2 regions of the Arthrobacter sp. FW306-2-2C-D06B genome follow, and region 2 is predicted to be linked to the other one. Evidence: predicted binding sites of a transcription regulator. Region 2 holds the regulator's gene; the other holds the start of a gene.
What was found. The regulator LexA, encoded in region 2, represses DNA repair genes until DNA is damaged. The targets are predictions, from matches to a motif close to TCGAACANNTGTTCGA.

Region 1: the regulator LexA is predicted to act here: its motif matches at 3,619-3,634, upstream of LFT47_RS16500 (LysM peptidoglycan-binding domain-containing protein).

What each region holds. Positions count from the first base shown of each region.
Region 1 covers NZ_CP084560.1:3,531,946-3,540,358, forward strand. Annotated here, with positions in the region: gene LFT47_RS16485 (ROK family transcriptional regulator) at 1-829, shown strand, start outside; gene LFT47_RS16490 (Na+/H+ antiporter) at 876-2,447, opposite strand; gene LFT47_RS16495 (NAD(P)-binding oxidoreductase) at 2,577-3,233, opposite strand; gene LFT47_RS16500 (LysM peptidoglycan-binding domain-containing protein) at 3,788-4,768, shown strand; tRNA gene LFT47_RS16505 (tRNA-Met) at 5,811-5,887, opposite strand; tRNA gene LFT47_RS16510 (tRNA-Thr) at 5,949-6,020, opposite strand; gene LFT47_RS16515 (LysM peptidoglycan-binding domain-containing protein) at 6,139-6,501, opposite strand; gene LFT47_RS16520 (DEAD/DEAH box helicase) at 6,734-8,413, opposite strand, start outside.
Region 2 covers NZ_CP084560.1:1,608,806-1,617,218, forward strand. Annotated here, with positions in the region: gene LFT47_RS07590 (ATP-dependent DNA helicase) at 1-1,871, shown strand, start outside; gene lexA (transcriptional repressor LexA) at 1,916-2,665, opposite strand; gene LFT47_RS07600 (LysM peptidoglycan-binding domain-containing protein) at 3,032-3,391, shown strand; gene LFT47_RS07605 (histidinol-phosphate transaminase) at 3,483-4,601, shown strand; gene hisB (imidazoleglycerol-phosphate dehydratase HisB) at 4,644-5,270, shown strand; gene hisH (imidazole glycerol phosphate synthase subunit HisH) at 5,267-6,022, shown strand; gene LFT47_RS07620 (hypothetical protein) at 6,024-6,182, shown strand; gene priA (bifunctional 1-(5-phosphoribosyl)-5-((5-phosphoribosylamino)methylideneamino)imidazole-4-carboxamide isomerase/phosphoribosylanthranilate isomerase PriA) at 6,245-6,991, shown strand; gene LFT47_RS07630 (SseB family protein) at 6,991-7,893, shown strand; gene LFT47_RS07635 (MFS transporter) at 7,952-8,413, shown strand, end outside.

The DNA.
Region 1 (8,413 bases), 1.9 Mb from region 2:
GGAACGGATCCGTGTCATCAGCCAAACCGCGCTGCTCGCCCTCGAGGCTGCCGCAGTGGCACCGGACAAGGTCCTTGCGGTGACGGTGGGGCTCGCAGCCCCGGTTGGCCGCGACGGGAACATCCTCGTCAGCCAGCCGTTCTGGAGCCTGTTCGACGTCGGGCTGAAGAAGGCCCTGCACGATCTGCACGGATGGGCGGTAATGCTGGAGAACGATGCCAACTTGGCGGCATTGGGCGAATGTTGGCGCGGCGCCGGCAGCGGCGTGCAGGACCTGGCAGTGCTCCTTGCCGGGGAGCGTTTCGGTGCGGGCCTGGTGGAATCCGGCCGTTTGCTTCATGGCAGCCGCGGCGGCGCTGGCGAGATGGCCTACCTGGACATGGTGGACGGAGTCGGATCGGCGGACGGCCTCGCCGCGCTCGCCAGATTGTGGGCGGCGGAAGCCTTGGCGGGAAACGCGGAAACGACGCTGCGCACCGCGGCCGAGCCGGGCCACGAGGTCACGGCACAGCACGTCTTCGCCGCCGCTGCCCAGGGTGACAAGGTTGCGCTGGGCATCCTGGACCGGCTTGCGGACCGGCTTGCCCGGGTGGTCTCCACGGTAGCCATTTTGCTCAACCCGGAGCTCGTGGTGATCGGCGGCGCGGTGGCGGATTCGGCGTCGGTCCTCCTCGAACCTGCCACACGGAAGCTGGCCAGTTACACCGCCACTCCCCCGCGGCTGGCAGCCTCCCCCTTGGGCGATGCGATTGTGGGCATCGGTGCGGTGCGCCACGCACTGGACCACGTGGAGAAGAACTCTTTGGATCTGGTGTTGCGGCGGGCCTAGGGCCTTCGGAGCCGGCCGTTTCCCGTCGGCGCGGTCGGCGCGGCCGCTAGTCCGGCATCGCCATGGTGCGGAGGTCGAGCTGGCGCAGCACCCGGTCCGCCACCTCGGGATCCATCCCCGGTTCGCTCCGCGCCGCGACCACTTCCTGGCGCGCGGCGTCGAGGGCTATGGTCTGGACCGCGATCGCCAGTTCCCTGCCGCGTTGGCGCTTTTCAGCGTCCGACTCATTCTTCAATGTCCCGTCGAGCAGCTCGGCATGCAGGCGGGTCATCTTTTCCTTGACGAGGGCTACCTTGTCCGCCGGCAGCTCCTTCATCAGATCGTGTTCCTTGAGCGCGGAGATGGCGGCAGTCTGGGCGCGCTTGGCCAAGAGCCTAGCGGCATCTTTTTCGTGCGAACCGTCTTCGGATGCCTTGAGCACGCGCATGAGCCACGGAAGGGTCAGTCCCGGCAGCACCAGGGTGGCCAACAGTACCGCACAGGCGATGACCAGGATCTCGTGCCGGGCAGGGAAGTCGCTGCCGTCGGCAATAGTCAGCGGAAGGGCCAAGGCGAGTGCCAGCGTTGCGAGTCCCCGCATGCCGCACCAAGTCAGGATGAGGACCTCCTTGGGGGACGTTGGCTGCAGCAGGTTCTTCCGCTTGCGGGCCGAGATTGCCAAGAGCCCGAGCCAGGCGAACCGGACAACGAACACGAGAGCGCAGACCGCCACGGCCGGACCGATCATGCCGTAAATGGCCGTGCCTTCGTCCCGGATTACATGCCGGATCTCCAATCCCACAAGTCCGAACGCCAGGCCCGTAGCAAGGAGTTCCACCACATCCCAGAAGGCGGTGCGGGTCACGCGCTCGGCCGCGTCCTGCGACCGCGCGTGCCGCTGTGTCTCGAGGGCCGTGACGACGACGGCGATCACCCCCGAAGCGTGCAGCTCTTCAGCCAGGATGTATGCAGCGAAGGGAGTCACCAGGGTCACGGCACTTCGGGCCACCATGGAGGTGACCAGCTTGGTGATGAGCCTCGTCAACCAGCCCATCGCAATGCCGACAATCACGGCAAGGGCGGCACCGATGATGAATTGGAGCACGACGCCGGCCCCCACCTTGGTGCCTGAAACCGTCGCTGCCACCGCGGCCTGGAAGATCACGATCGCGGCCGCGTCGTTGAACAGGCCTTCGCTCTGCAGCACGGTGATGAGCCTGCGCGGCATGTGGACGCGACCGGCAACGGATTCAACCGCGACGGGGTCCGGCGGAGCCACCATGGCGCCCAGTGCGATCGCCGCAGGAATGCCGATCCCTGGAATCATGAGCCACGCGGCTCCGGCAACGACCGCCGTCGAAACGACCACGAGTGCCACCGCCATGAGCAGAAGCGTCCGCCAACGGACCCGGAAGACCGCCCAGGAACTTTTCTGGGCGGTCGCGAAGAGCAGCGGAGGGAGGAAGATCGGGAGGATCAGTTCAGGCGCAAGCTCAAAGTCCGGGAAGCCCGGGATGAAGGTCATCGCCGCAGCCAGCAACAGCATCAGCACCGGGTACGGGAGCCGCAAGCGGTCCCCCAAGCCCACGGCCACAACCGTTGCGAGGAGCAATCCAACAATGAGTGCCAACTGGTCCATGTTCCCGATTTCCCCATACTCCCGATATCCAGTAGCGGCAGCGTCCCGGGCATTGCCTCGGGACTAGCCCTACAAACATATCCCGCCGACGTGCGGTCCCGGCCCGGCTACCGGACCGGCAGCGTGTGGCTAGGACGCGGTGAGGGCCTCCACCACAGGCACCGAGCCGTCCCTGAACTCGATGGTGCGGTGGACAGTCTCGGGCAGTTCGAGGACGGCGGCAGCCACTAGGGCAACATTGGCCCGCGAAGTTTCGGTCCCGGTGCCCGGGTCCGCGGGGCTTACCTCAATGAGCGCAGACCCAGGATTGCTGGTCAGTGCGCCCGGGCCAAGGATCGTCCAGTCGAGGTCAGTCGCACGCAGGTACTCGTCCGCCGCGGCCTTGGCATCCGCGTAGGCGAAGAAGCTGTTGTCCTCGGGAACGCCATGGCCGGGTCCTGCGCCAAAGTAGGACACCATCACATAGCGGGCCACGCCCGTTTGCGCCGCGGCATCCATCGAGCGGATGGCGGCGTCCCTGTCCACTGCATACGTACGTTGCGGATTGCCTCCGCCTGCCCCGGCGGACCACACCACCGCGTCGTGGCCGTCAAGTGCAGAGGCGATCTCCGCCGTCGTCGAATTCTCGACGTCGAGTACTACCGGGGCGGCACCCGTCACTTCGACGTCGGGGGCGTGTTCCGGATTGCGGATGAAGGAAGTGACCGCGTGACCTTCGTTGCTCAGGATGCGGGACAGTTGCAAGGCCACCTTGCCGTGGCCGCCGATGATTGCGATTCGACTCATGGACCCATTCTGTCCCAGCGGTCAAGTGCATGGTCAAGCCCTTCCCAACACGGTGGATAAATTCCCGGAAAATAGTGTCTCCGCGTTTGCGGTGCGCATTGCCGAATTCGTCAATTCTCCGGATAAATATGACTTCTAATTACTAAGCAGACTTAGTTTAGTAATAATCACACCACCCCGCCCCGGGGCTGGCAGTCCGGACTCCTGCAAGCACCCGCCACCTGCCGAAGAAGCCTTGCGAGTGTTTGACCGGCAGTTCGGAATAAAAGCGAGTGGCACCCACTCGTGTAGGGCGAATTCTCCATTCCTACACTCAAATTACCTGCAGCAGGAAAAAGGAAATATCTCTTTCATAAATCTCACTGATGGATTTATCAAAACGGGTTCATACATCCCTTTGATGGATTTATCACAGCAGATGGATCGAGGGATTCCTCAGTGCTGCGCATTTAAGCAAAAGGGTCTCAACAAAGCGCCATCCCCTGCGCCTGCGTATCACTTCCCGGGCCAGCCAACCGACCGGCCCCAGAAACCATGAATTACGGGGATCCGACATGTATCAGCAGGAGTACGGACACAGCGGGATCAGCGGAGGCAACGTCCTCGCCCTGATATCCAAGGGGGTGAGAACACTCACCAGGTACAAGGCATCAATAGCCACCTGGGCAATCGTGGCAGCGGTGGCGATTGCAGCCGTGACGATGCAGAACTACGCACAGGTACTTGCGCCGGCAGGGACGAGCGCCGCAGTCGCCCCGCATGTCGGTTCGGGCGCCGGGATTGTCGCGCCTTCGCCGGCCGCTGCCAGTCCGACGCCGGCTGGCAGTCCCACGCCGGCCGCCACGCAGGCGCCGGTACAGACGCAGGCACCGGCCGCCGTCGCGCCGTCAGCGCCCGCAGCGGCGCCGGCCGCAGCTCCACCCGCTCCGGCTCCGGTTGCTGCGCCGCCTCCTGCTCCAGCGCCTGACACGAACGCCTATACGGTGATCAGCGGCGACACTGTTGGCTCCATAGCCGCCAGGTTCGGCGTCGACGTCGACGGAATGCTGGCGGCCAATGGGCTCAGCGCCTACTCCGTCATCGTGCCCGGCGAAGTGCTAAAGCTGACAGGACCGCCGGTTGCCGCGGCCGCCGCACCTGCACCTGCACCTGCCCCTGCCCCCGTTCCGGCGCCTGCGCCTGCTCCCGCTCCGGCTCCAGCTCCAGCGGTGCGGACCATCTATGTTGCGGGCTCAGGTGGCCAGGCGGCCGTGGACAGTTGCATTGGCCCGATCCATTTCACCCCCACGGACGCCTACTCGCTGTTCATTACCGAACATGATTTCTGCGGCGGATGGGCACAATTCTCGGGTATCGGCATCGGCGAGACGGTGAGCATCCCAGGCTACGGCACGTACACAGTGACGGCCCGCGGCCAGGTGCCACAAGGCGGGACCACCAACAACGTCGCAGCGGTCTTCGGTGGATTTCCTCGGGCGGTACTGCAAACGTGCATCCCGGGCACCAACCAGATGCTCGTCATCGCACTGAACTAAGGGCGGTCGCGCGGCGGCGAGGTTTGCGCGTTCCAATCCCGACCCTCTTTTGAATCCCCGAAGGCCTCTTCAAGGGCGTGTCGCCGGAGCGTTGCACGGCATCGCTTTCAAAGAACGTCAGGACGGGAGGCCCCCGGGCTTCCAGCGTCTTAAAAAGAAGCAGGCCAGGAGCTTGAGGCTCCTGGCCTGCTTCTGCAACGGTGGGAGGCTCGAACTACCGATCAGACCTCGCCCTATGCCCTCCAGTTTGGGAGACTGGACCAATACCTGTGAGCGGGGCGAACTTGGACGGACAACAGTGGATCTGGGTTGCGACGGTGCTGGTCGTCGCGGCGATCGTAGCCATTGTCATGGCCTTTGGACGCCGGTGAGAGTCGCCCGTTGATCGCGAATGCGTCCAGGGCCTGGCCTTTCCGGACGGGCTCCGGTATCGCGGCCCGGTAGCGACTGTCCCTCAGGGTGTAACAACTTCGTGTACTTCCGCTTCTTTTGCCACAGCACGAGCAGGTTAAGAGAACACATCAGCACAACTGTGATGCCAACGAAAACCACAAGGTCAATGAGATAGCGGCCAAAATCCACGAGCAGGGATGCCTTTCGGTCCGGACAACCTCCTGATCGTAGCTGGAGATAGCCCACAGACGAAATGACCCCCTACACGGTGAACCTCAAGGAAACACTAAGAAAAGATCAAGATTCACTTAAGACTGTCCGCTCGGGCGCCAAGCGATGATGGGAGAATCTGTTTGTCCTCAGGCACGTAAGTCGGCGGCCAAGATCTCCGAGAAGCGCCGCCACCTGAGGATTGGGGGACACTCAAGTGGCGGCGCCTCTAAAAACTATCGGCTGGTCGGGTGCGCTCTCAGCTTTTCGACAGGATCTTTACGAAATCTTTACGGCAAGTGCCCAGCAGACTTGCGGGCTTCGATCAGGACCAGGGGCAGACTTGGCCGGCCGCCGGAAGGGCCATTTCTTCGATCCGTATCCGGCTCGGTGCGACACCCCGGAAACGAAAAAGCCCCCGCCTTAGCGGGGACTTTCTTGGTAGCGGTGGGGAGGCTCGATCTCCCGACCTCACGATTATGAGTCGTGCGCTCTAACCAACTGAGCTACACCGCCACGAATGAGAAAAACCTGCGCCAAGCCGGTCAAAACCGCCTTGACACAGGCCCTCATTCAGAGCCCCCCACCGGAATCGATCCGGTGACCTCGTTCTTACCAAGAACGCGCTCTACCACTGAGCTAGGGGGGCAACGAGTAAATACTCTACCGGACGATTTCTCAGGCCACAAATCGGCTGCGTGACAGGGAAAAACGGCGCCGACACAATTTGCATCCGCACCGGATTCTTGAGTCGGAATGCGTCTGAATTAGGGCAAGCGGAGCACCTGGCCCGGGTAGATGTGGTCCGGGTTGGGCACGGTATCCGCGTTCGCTGCGATCAGGGCATCCAAGTCGACGCCGAACTGCACGGCGATGCCGCTCAGGGTATCGTCTGCTTCCACCACGACTTCGGTGACCTGCCCTACGCTGGCGGCGGGAGCACCGGCGTCGGGCATCGCGGCGCCCGCACCCACGGGAGCTTCCGCTGACGGCTCGGGCCCGGCACTTTGGACTGTCTCCCCCGTTGAGGCTTCAGCGGCCTCCTGCGGGGCCTCCGAGGCCCGTCCAGTCGGCTTGTGTTCGGCCTTGTCGAGGCCGAGGTTCTTCTTCAATCCATCGAGGAAACCCATGAACCAACCTTTCCACACCCGCGGGCCGCGCGTCTTCCCCATGTTTGGTTTGGGAAAGCGTTTCCGACACGGCGAGTCCGTCATTCTTGGGTCTCTGGGCCGTCAAACATGGGGAAAACGGTACAGTCAGCCGTGCGCGGGACCTGGGCCGGCGTTAAAGGCGGCGCCGTTAAACAGCCAGAGGCCGGCTCGAAAGCCGGCCTCTGACCAGAAACCCAGGAACTAGTCCTGTTTACCACTTACCCTTGCGGTTGAAATCGCGGTTGCCTGCGTCGCCGCCAGTGCGCGGCTTGCGTGCGCCTCGGTCGGCGTAGCTGCCCGTTCCGGCGCTTGCGCCGGCGCCGCTGCGCTCGCTGTAGGAACGGCCGCCGCGGTCAGCGGAGGAACGCTCGCCACCGGAGTAACCACCGCGGTCGCCTTCGGTCTTACGGAACTCCTTTTTGAAGCCGCCGTTGCCCTTGAAGTTTCCGCCACGGTCTCCACCGGAGTAACCGCCACGGTCGCCGCCGCGGCTGCCACCGGAGTAGCCGCCACGCTCGCCGCCGCGGTCAGAGGCAGGCTTGCGACCGTTGTCCAGCTCGAGGTGAATCAGCTCGCCGCCGATCCGGGTGCGGGACAGGGCGCGCAATTGCTCGGGGCTCAAGTCCGCCGGAAGCTCCACCAGGGAGTGGTCCGAGCGGATGTCGATCCCGCCGATCTGTGCCGAGGAGATGCCGCCTTCGTTGGCAATGGCGCCAACGATCGAACCCGGCATGACGCGCTGGCGGCGTCCGACGGCGATCCGGTAGGTGGCGTTGCCCTCGGTCAGGGTGCGGGTGGGGCCACGGGAACCAAAGCCGTCCTTGGAGCGCTCGCGCTTCTGGAATTCCGGTGCAGCCGGCAGTTCCTTGACCAGGAGCGGCTGGCCGCCCTGCGCCATGACGGCCAGTGCAGCGGCGATCTCCGAAGCCGGAACGTTGTGCTCCTCTTCGTAGGAGGAGATCAAGTCACGGAAAGCGGCAACGTCCTCGGACTCGAGGGTCTCGGTGATCTTGTCCGCGAACTTGCCCAAACGCAAGGTGTTGACCGTCTCGGCGGTGGGCAGGTGCATCTGCTCAACCGGCTGGCGGGTGGCCTTCTCGATCGAACGCAGCAGGTACTTCTCCCGCGGCGTCATGAACAGGATGGCGTCGCCGCTACGGCCTGCACGGCCGGTACGGCCGATGCGGTGGACGTAGGACTCGGTGTCGTGCGGGATGTCGTAGTTGACTACGTGGCTGATGCGCTCAACGTCAAGGCCGCGGGCCGCGACGTCGGTGGCGACCAGGATGTCAATGCGGCCTTCCTTCAGCGCGTCGACAGTCCGTTCGCGCTGCTGCTGCGGAATGTCACCGTTGATCGCGGCGGCCTGGAAGCCGCGGGACTTCAGCTTGTCAGCCAGGTCCTCGGTTGCCATCTTGGTGCGCACGAAGGCGATAACGCCGTCGAACTCTTCCACCTCGAGGATGCGGGTCAGTGCGTCGAGCTTGTGCGGGCCCATGACCTGCAGGTACCGCTGGCGGGTGTTGGCGCCGGTGGTCGTCTTGGACTTGACCGAGATCTCGGCGGGGTTGTTCAGGTACTGCTTGGACATCCGGCGGATCTGGCTCGGCATGGTCGCGGAGAACAGCGCAACCTGACGGTCTTCCGGGGTCTGCTGGAAGATCTGCTCAACGTCCTCGGCGAAGCCCATGCGGAGCATCTCGTCGGCTTCGTCCAGTACGAGGTACTGCAGCTCGGACAGGTCCAGTGAACCCTTGGAGATGTGGTCGATGACGCGGCCCGGGGTACCGACAACAACCTGCGCACCGCGGCGCAGGCCAGCAAGCTGCGGGCCATAGGCGGAGCCACCATAGACAGGGAGAACGGTGAAGTCATCGATGTGCTTGGCGTA
Region 2 (8,413 bases):
CCCTCGCGTACTTGATTCCGCTGATTGCGCACGCGATGGAGAGCAACAAGCCTGCGCTCGTGTCCACGGCCACCCTCGCCCTGCAGACGCAGATCGTGGGCCGGGATTTGCCCCGGCTCCTGGAGACGATCAATCCGGAGTTGGAGCGCCCGGTCAGCATCGCGCTGGTCAAGGGCCGGGCCAATTATGTCTGCCGGCACAAGCTGGAGGGCGGGTTCCCCAGCGAGGAGCCGGCGGAGGGGCAGTTGTTCTCCCTCGGCGAGGACACGAGCGTTCCGCATCTCGCCGCAGCCATGGGCGGCCCGGCCTCACAGCTTGGCAAGGAAGTCCTGAGGCTGCGTGAGTGGGCCGGGAAGACCGCCACGGGGGACCGGGACGAACTCATGCCGGGCGTGACAGACCGGGCCTGGCGCCAAGTATCCGTCACGTCGATGGAATGCCTCGGGGCGCAGAAGTGTCCCATGGCGGAGGAGTGCTTCAGCGAGCTGGCGCGCCACCGTGCTGCGGAGTCCGACGTCGTGGTCACCAATCACGCGATGCTCGCAGTCAGCGCCTTCGAAGGCCTCGCCGTGCTGCCCGAATACGACGTCGTCGTGGTGGACGAGGCCCACGAGCTCCAGGACCGCGTGACCGGTGCCGTGTCCGGGCAACTGTCCGTGGCGATGATCCATGCCGCGGCCTCGAGCGCCCGCAAACACACTGCCATCACCGTGGACGCGCTGAACGCCGCAGCCGACCGTTTGGAACTCGCGATCATCGGTGCGCCGTCGGGCCTTCTGCCCAACGGGCTCAATGACGAACAACTTGATTGCGTGGACCAGCTCCGGGAAGCCTGCCGTGCAGCGCTTTCCGACTCGAAGGGGGATTCGTCCAATTCGGTCGACGGCGGACGCCAGCTCGCGCGCTCCCGGCTGATGTTGATCCTCGAGCTGTGCGAACGGCTGCTCTCGGCCCGGGAAAACCGGGAAGTCGTGTGGCTCTCCAGGAACAGTACCTTCGATCCGCAGCAGGGCTACACGGCGCCGGACGAGGATTCGCCTGCGCTCGTCAACATCGCGCCGCTCAGCGTTGCCGGACGCCTGAGGGAAGGTCTCTTCGCCGGCCATACCGTGGTGTTGACCTCTGCCACCTTGGCTATCGGCTCTGCATTCGAGGCCACAGCCGGAGGACTGGGCCTGACTGGCCAAGGCGCCCCCAGCTGGACCGGCGTGGATGTAGGCTCGCCCTTCGACTACCCGAAGCAAGGCATGCTGTACGTCGCCAAGCACCTGCCCAAGCCAGGGCGCGGCACCTCGCCCGAAGCGCTTGACGAGCTTGAAGAGCTCATCAAGGCCTCGCACGGCGGGGCCTTGTGCCTCTTTTCATCCCGACGTGCGGCGGAGGACGCGGCGGAAGCGATGCGGTCACGCCTGGATGTGGACATCCTGTGCCAAGGCGAATCGACCATGGCCGCGCTGGTGAGGCAGTTTGCCGAGGAGGAAGACACGTGCCTGTTCGGCACCATGTCCCTTTGGCAGGGTGTTGACGTTCCGGGCGGTTCATGCCGGCTGGTCGTGATTGACCGGATACCGTTCCCTCGTCCGGACGATCCGCTGATGACGGCACGGTCCCGCGCGGTGGCGCAGGCCGGCGGCAACGGTTTCATGGCGGTTTCGGCGACGCACGCCGCCATCCGGCTGGCACAGGGCGCCGGCCGTCTCATCCGCTCAACAGGGGACAAGGGCGTCGTGGCAGTCCTGGATTCTCGGCTTTCGACGGAGCGCTACGGCAATTTCCTCCGGGCAGCGTTGCCGCCCTTCTGGCCCACCACGGACCGTTCAGTAGTGCGCGGTGCGCTCGAACGGCTTTACGCCGAGTCGGCCAAGGCCTAAGGCGCGCGCTTGCTCAAGCGGACCCGTCCTGGAGCCACCGCGAACTAAAGGGAGCGCAGGACCGAAACAACCTTGCCCATGATCGTGGCATGGTCCCCGAGGATGGGCTCGTACTGGGTGTTCTGGGGGAGCAGCCACGTGTGGCCGTCGCGCTGGCGGAAGGTCTTGACAGTGGCTTCGTCGTCCAGGAGCGCGGCCACGATGTCGCCGTTGAGTGCGTCGTTCTGACGCCGAACCACCACCCAGTCTCCATCGCAGATAGCGGCGTCGATCATGGAATCACCAGCGACTCTCAGCATGAAGAGCTCGCCATGGCCTACCAATTGGCGGGGCAGAGGCAATACGTCTTCAACGGTCTGGTCAGCCAGGATGGGTCCACCGGCAGCAATGCGTCCGACGAGGGGGACCATGGCCGTGTCACTCGCACTCGCGAGTTCCGTGACGGCCAGGCCGCCCGCGCTGCGGAGTTTCGCCGGCGATTCAACACCGGGTATGACAGAGCCGCCGTCGAGGGTCAACGGCATGAGTACTTCCATTGCCCGCGGGCGCTTGGGATCGCGACGAAGATAGCCGAGCTTCTCGAGCTGTGACAGCTGGTGCGTGACGCTGGACAGGCTCGCCAAGCCGACGGTGTCCCCGATTTCACGCATCGACGGCGGATAACCATGATCGTTCACCGAACGTTGGATGGTCTCCAGGATTTTCTTCTGGCGGACGGTCAGGCTCTTGGGGGCCTTCTGCGGCTGCTGGCTCCGCGCTGAGGCCGGCCCGCTGCCAGTGGCTTTCGCTGCCATGTTCGCCAACGCCCTTCCGTTCCGCCCGTTCGGCGCTGAGGCGCCTGCGGGACTGTCGGCCTGAAATGTCAGACCCTCCTGTTGCACTGGTTCAGTGCTCTTTCCTTCACTCAAACGTAGGGCAGGCACTGGCGTTTTTCAAACATTTGTTCTAGCGAGTCTCGACATCGTTCGTTGATAGGTGCTAAAAATGTCATAGCAAGGTTCGAATATGTGTTCTATAAAAGTGATGCAGGATCCGGGTGTTCGTTCGAATCGTTCGAACAGATCAACTAATAGCCGTCCTGCAAGCACTGACTGAAGGCAAGAATTGGCAGCCGCAACCAGGGATTCCGGAACGCGGCAATGTTCAGAAGGGCTCAGCTCATGTCCGCAATCACCATCACCCACCGGTCCGGCCGCAGTACGGCACCGGGCCGGCTTCGCCTGACCCGCCGGGGCCGCATGGTCTTCTTCGGCGTCCCGGCAATGCTCTTGGTCGCAGTGCTGCTCAGCCTGGCGGGATTCCTGAATTCGCCGGCCAAGGCTGCAGATTCCGCCGCCGAGCTGCAGCCCACCTCGAGTACGAGCGTCACGGTACAAGTGGGCCAGTCGTTGTGGGGGATTGCGGGAATCGCCGCACCGTCCCGGGATCCACGTGACGTAGTTGCCGAGATTATCCAGCTGAACAACCTTCAGGACGGCCGCATCGTGCCGGGCCAGCAACTGTTCATTCCGGCCACTTAACAGCAACGCTGACCGGGCTGGCAGCTCGCCTGAAAGGGCGCAGCGCCGTCACAGTTTCAGGGCATCGGCCGCGGCACCTTAAACTGTCATGGTGAGTGACCAGCTTGAGCGACTTGACCGACTTCCCCTCCGGACCAACCTCCGCGGCCTGAGCCCGTATGGCGCACCGCAGCTTGATGTTCCGATTCTGCTCAACGTCAACGAAAACACGCATGGCGTGCCTGCCGATGTCCAGGCAGCCATCACCGAGGCGGTAGCGGCAGCCGCCGTCGGACTGAACCGCTATCCCGACCGCGAATTCACCGAACTACGCGAGGCCCTTGCTGAATACCTCGGCCATGACCTCGCGGCCGAGAACATCTGGGCAGCCAACGGCTCCAATGAAGTGCTGCAGCAGATCCTCCAGGTCTTCGGTGGTCCGGGCCGGACCGCGCTCGGTTTCCCGCCCACGTACTCGATGTACCCATTGCTGGCCAGCGGAACCGACACGGGATACATCGCGGGAGTCCGCGCTGAAGACTATGGACTCGATGCGGCCTCGGCCGCCGCGCAGGTTCGCGAACTCAAACCGAATGTCGTGTTCCTCTGCTCCCCGAACAACCCCACCGGCACGGGGCTCGGGCTGGACGTCGTCGAAGCCGTGTACGAGGCGGGCGAGGCGAGCCAGACCGTGGTGATCGTGGACGAGGCATACCACGAGTTCGCCCACGACAACACGCCGAGCGCGTTGACGCTCCTCCCTGGACGGGCGCGCCTTATCGTCTCCCGGACCATGAGCAAGGCCTTCGCCCTCGCCGGTGCACGCATCGGCTACATGGCGGCTGCCCCCGAGGTCGCCGACGCGATCCGCTTGGTCCGCCTTCCGTATCACCTTTCCGCCATCACCCAGGCAACCGCGCTGGCCGCACTCCGGCACCGTGAAGCCCTCATGGCCGACGTCGAGGACATCAAGGTCCAGCGCGATCGCATTGTCAGCGAGTTGAGCCGCATGGGCTTCAAGCCGGCCGCCTCGGATTCGAACTATGTGTTCTTCGGCGGAATCGAAGACCCCCATGCCCTGTGGCAAGGCCTCTTGGAGCGCGGGGTCCTGATCCGCGACGTCGGCATACCGGGCCACCTCCGCGTCACAGCCGGTACGGAGCCTGAGACCACCGCGTTCCTCGAGGCGCTCGAAGCCTTGCTGGACGGCCAGGTCTCCGCACCGGCCTAGACTTGAACAAGTCCCACCACTCCTTCCTCCTAAGGATCATCAATGAGCGAAAACGGCGCCAGCACGGCGGCCGCCCGGACAGCACGAATGGAACGCACCACGAGCGAATCCTCCGTCCTGGTTGAAATCAACCTCGACGGCACGGGAGTCTCGGATATCAGTACCTCGGTGCCGTTCTATGACCACATGCTGACGGCGCTCTGCAAGCATTCGCTCATCGACATGACCGTCAAGGCGACCGGAGACACCCACATAGACGCCCACCACACCGTGGAGGACGTTGCTATCACCTTCGGTGAGGTCCTCCGCACCGCCTTGGGTGACAAAGCGGGTATCCGGCGCTTCGGCGAGGCCACGGTGCCTTTGGATGAAGCGCTGGCCCACGCCGTCGTCGACGTCTCCGGACGCCCTTACCTCGTTCATGGCGGTGAGCCCGCCGGCCAGGAATACCACCTGATCGGTGGACACTTCACTGGTTCGCTGACCCGCCACGTGTTCGAGGCCATCACCCTGCACGCCGGCATCTGCCTTCACATGAATGTCCTGGCCGGCCGGGATCCGCACCACATCGTGGAGGCCCAGTTCAAGGCGTTCGCCCGCGCGCTCCGCTCCGCCGTTGAGTCCGACCCCCGCGTCGAAGGCATTCCGTCCACCAAGGGCGCCTTGTGAGTAGGCACATCCTCAAGGATGGCGCCGTCGTGGATCCGAAGGCCGCCAGCCGCATTGTCTCGCCTGAAGGAAAACCGACCGTAACGGTCCTTGACTATGGCTCGGGCAATGTCCGCTCTGCGGTCCGGGCGCTTGAGCGTGCCGGAGCGGCAGTCACGTTGAGCGCCCAGCCCGAAGATGTCCTGAATGCTGACGGGCTCCTGGTCCCGGGCGTCGGCGCGTTCGAAACGGTGATGCGCGAACTCAAGGCAGTTGACGCCCTCCGGATGATCGGCCGTCGTGTTGCCGGGGGCAGGCCCGTCCTGGGCATCTGCGTCGGGCTCCAGGTCTTGTTCGAGGCCGGAGTGGAGCACGGAACCGAGGCGGAAGGCATGGGCGAGTGGCCCGGCAAAGTGGAACTCCTGCCAGCGCCCGTTGTCCCGCACATGGGCTGGAACACCGTAGACGTGCCCGAAGGCTCAAAGCTGTTCGCCGGCGTCGAGCACGAACGCTTCTATTTCGTGCACTCGTACGGCGTGCAGAAGTGGGAATTCGACGTCGTCCAACCCCGCATGGCTCCGCCGAAGGTGACCTGGTCAGAGCACGGTGCCCGTTTCATCGCCGCCGTGGAAAACGGTCCGTTGTGCGCTACGCAATTCCACCCAGAGAAGTCGGGCGACGCCGGAGCCCGGCTCCTGCGTAACTGGGTCGATGGCTTGCGACCGCAAGCAAAAACCCAGCCGCAGGCGACCGGGGCCGGAGGCGCTGCATAAGATGTGGTCCGTTATCTTCATGGGCGCGGCAGGGCTGCTGGTAGGCGGCGGAATCTCCTTCCACCAGCAGAAACGCCCCGCCTGGGTCTCCATTTCGTTCTACGTACTCGCCGGCCTGGCACTGCTGGCGGCCTACCTCTTCACTCTGCCTGCCAAATGATCGTGCCTGCCAAATAACTTGCCGGGCAACTGACGCCCGTCCCCACGACACCGAGGACATCAATGACCACCCCCTCTGAACTGCCCGTCCTGGAACTCCTGCCCGCCGTCGACATCGTGGACGGCCAGGCAGTCCGCCTCCTTCAGGGAGAAGCCGGCTCCGAGACCAGCTACGGCACCCCGCTCGAAGCCGCACTGAACTGGCAGAACGCCGGAGCCGAGTGGGTGCACATGGTGGACCTGGACGCAGCCTTCGGACGCGGCAACAATGCCGACCTCATCAGCGCGGTCGTCTCGCAGCTGAACGTCAAGGTTGAGCTGTCCGGCGGACTGCGCGACGACGAATCCCTCGAGCGCGCGCTCGAGCTCGGCGTCGCCCGCGTGAACCTCGGAACGGCCGCGCTGGAGAATCCCGAATGGACCCGTCGGGCCATCGACCGCTTCGGTGACAAGATCGCCGTCGGGCTCGATGTCCGCGGCACGACGCTCGCGGGCCGGGGCTGGACCAAGGAGGGCGGCGATCTCTGGGAGGTGCTGGCCCGCCTTGAGGAGGCCGGTTGCGCCCGCTATGTGGTCACGGACGTCACGAAGGACGGAACCTTGCAGGGTCCCAACGTCGAGCTATTGCGCCGGATGGTGGAAAAGACCGGCAAGCCTGTCGTTGCGTCGGGCGGCATCTCCAGCCTCGAGGACCTGCGCGTCCTGCGGGAGCTCGTGCCTCTAGGGGTCGAAGGAGCGATCGTCGGCAAGGCGCTGTACGCCGGTGCCTTCACGCTTCCGGAAGCCCTGGACGTCGCCGGCCGCCGCTGATGTCGCAGGATCCACAGTCCCCGGCTGCTGACAAGGCCTCGACTCCGGCACCCCGGCAGTTGCCCGGGCACATCGCCGCTGCCCTGGCGGGCGCCGGGGGAGCAGGCGATTCTGCCGGCCAGCCCTGGGCGGGCCGCGACCTGAGCGGAGACGCCGCCAAGATCCATAATTTCGAAGACGACGACGGAACAGCCGACGCCGGGTACCTCGCCGCCGTCGCGGCCCTGCTCGCCGGTACCGGTAGCGAGGCCGGCGTGGTGGCTTCGTTGGCGACGGCCAGGGTCTTTGTCCCGGTGGTGGCCCAGCTCGCTGAGGAAGCCGAGGGCGTGGACGGTCTTCATGCCGACAAGCAGGCCGACATGGCGCTCGTGACATTGAACGCGCCGGACGGCCGCACGGCCATGCCCGTGTTCACCTCGGCTGCCGCCCTTGAAGCGTGGCACCCGCAGGCCCGACCCGTCGCCGTTTATGCGGCCCGGGCGGCGTTGTCTGCCGTGTCCGAGGGAGCCCAGCTGCTCGTTCTGGATCCGGGTTCGGATGTCACCTTCGTGGTGCGCAGGCCTGCCATGTGGTCATTGGCGCAGCAGCGCGACTGGACGCCGTCGTACCTTGATGATGAACTGGAGGCTGCTCTCAATTCCTTGGCAGGGATATACCCCGCCGTCCGGCGCCTGGAGATGCGGCCAGGATCGGGGATGGCTTCGCGCACGGCCGACGGATCGGCCATGGCCGGCGGGGGACCCGGGCCTGAATTGCGTGTGGTGCTGTACCTCGAAGACGGCTTGGATGCCGCCGCGGTGCAGGATCTCGTCTCCGGGCTGAACGGACGTTGGGCGCAGAACGAATTGTTCGCCGAGCGGGTTGACTCGATCGAAGTCAGCTTGCAGCGGGCGGCACAGTAGCCGAAGGCACAGGGGGAACGTCCTTGTCCTGCCCTCGGCAGAACAGGGGATGTATCTCGTGAATTTCTCTCTCTACCGGGAGATGCTGTCCATCACGTCCGTGCGGCGTCTCCTGCTGGTGGGCATGGTGGCCCGCATACCGCACTCGGCGGCGGGGGTTCTGCTCACCCTGCACATCGTGCTGACCTTGGGCAAGGGATATGCCGCCGCGGGTGCTGCCGCCGCCGTATTCACCATCGGCATCGCGATTGGCGCTCCGTGGCGAGGGCGGCGCGTGGACACTGTCGGCCTGCGCAAGGCGCTTGTTCCTTCGGTTGTATCTGAGCTGGTGATTTGGTCCGTGGTGCCGCACGTCAGCTACGAATGGATCCTTCCGCTCGTCTTCGTCGGGGGACTGTTGACGCTGCCGATCTTCAGCGTCATCCGGCAGTCCCTCGGTGTGCTGGTTGATGGCGAGCAACGGCGTTCGGCCTATGCCCTGGACTCCATCGGCACCGAAGTGGTCTTCATGATCGGTCCC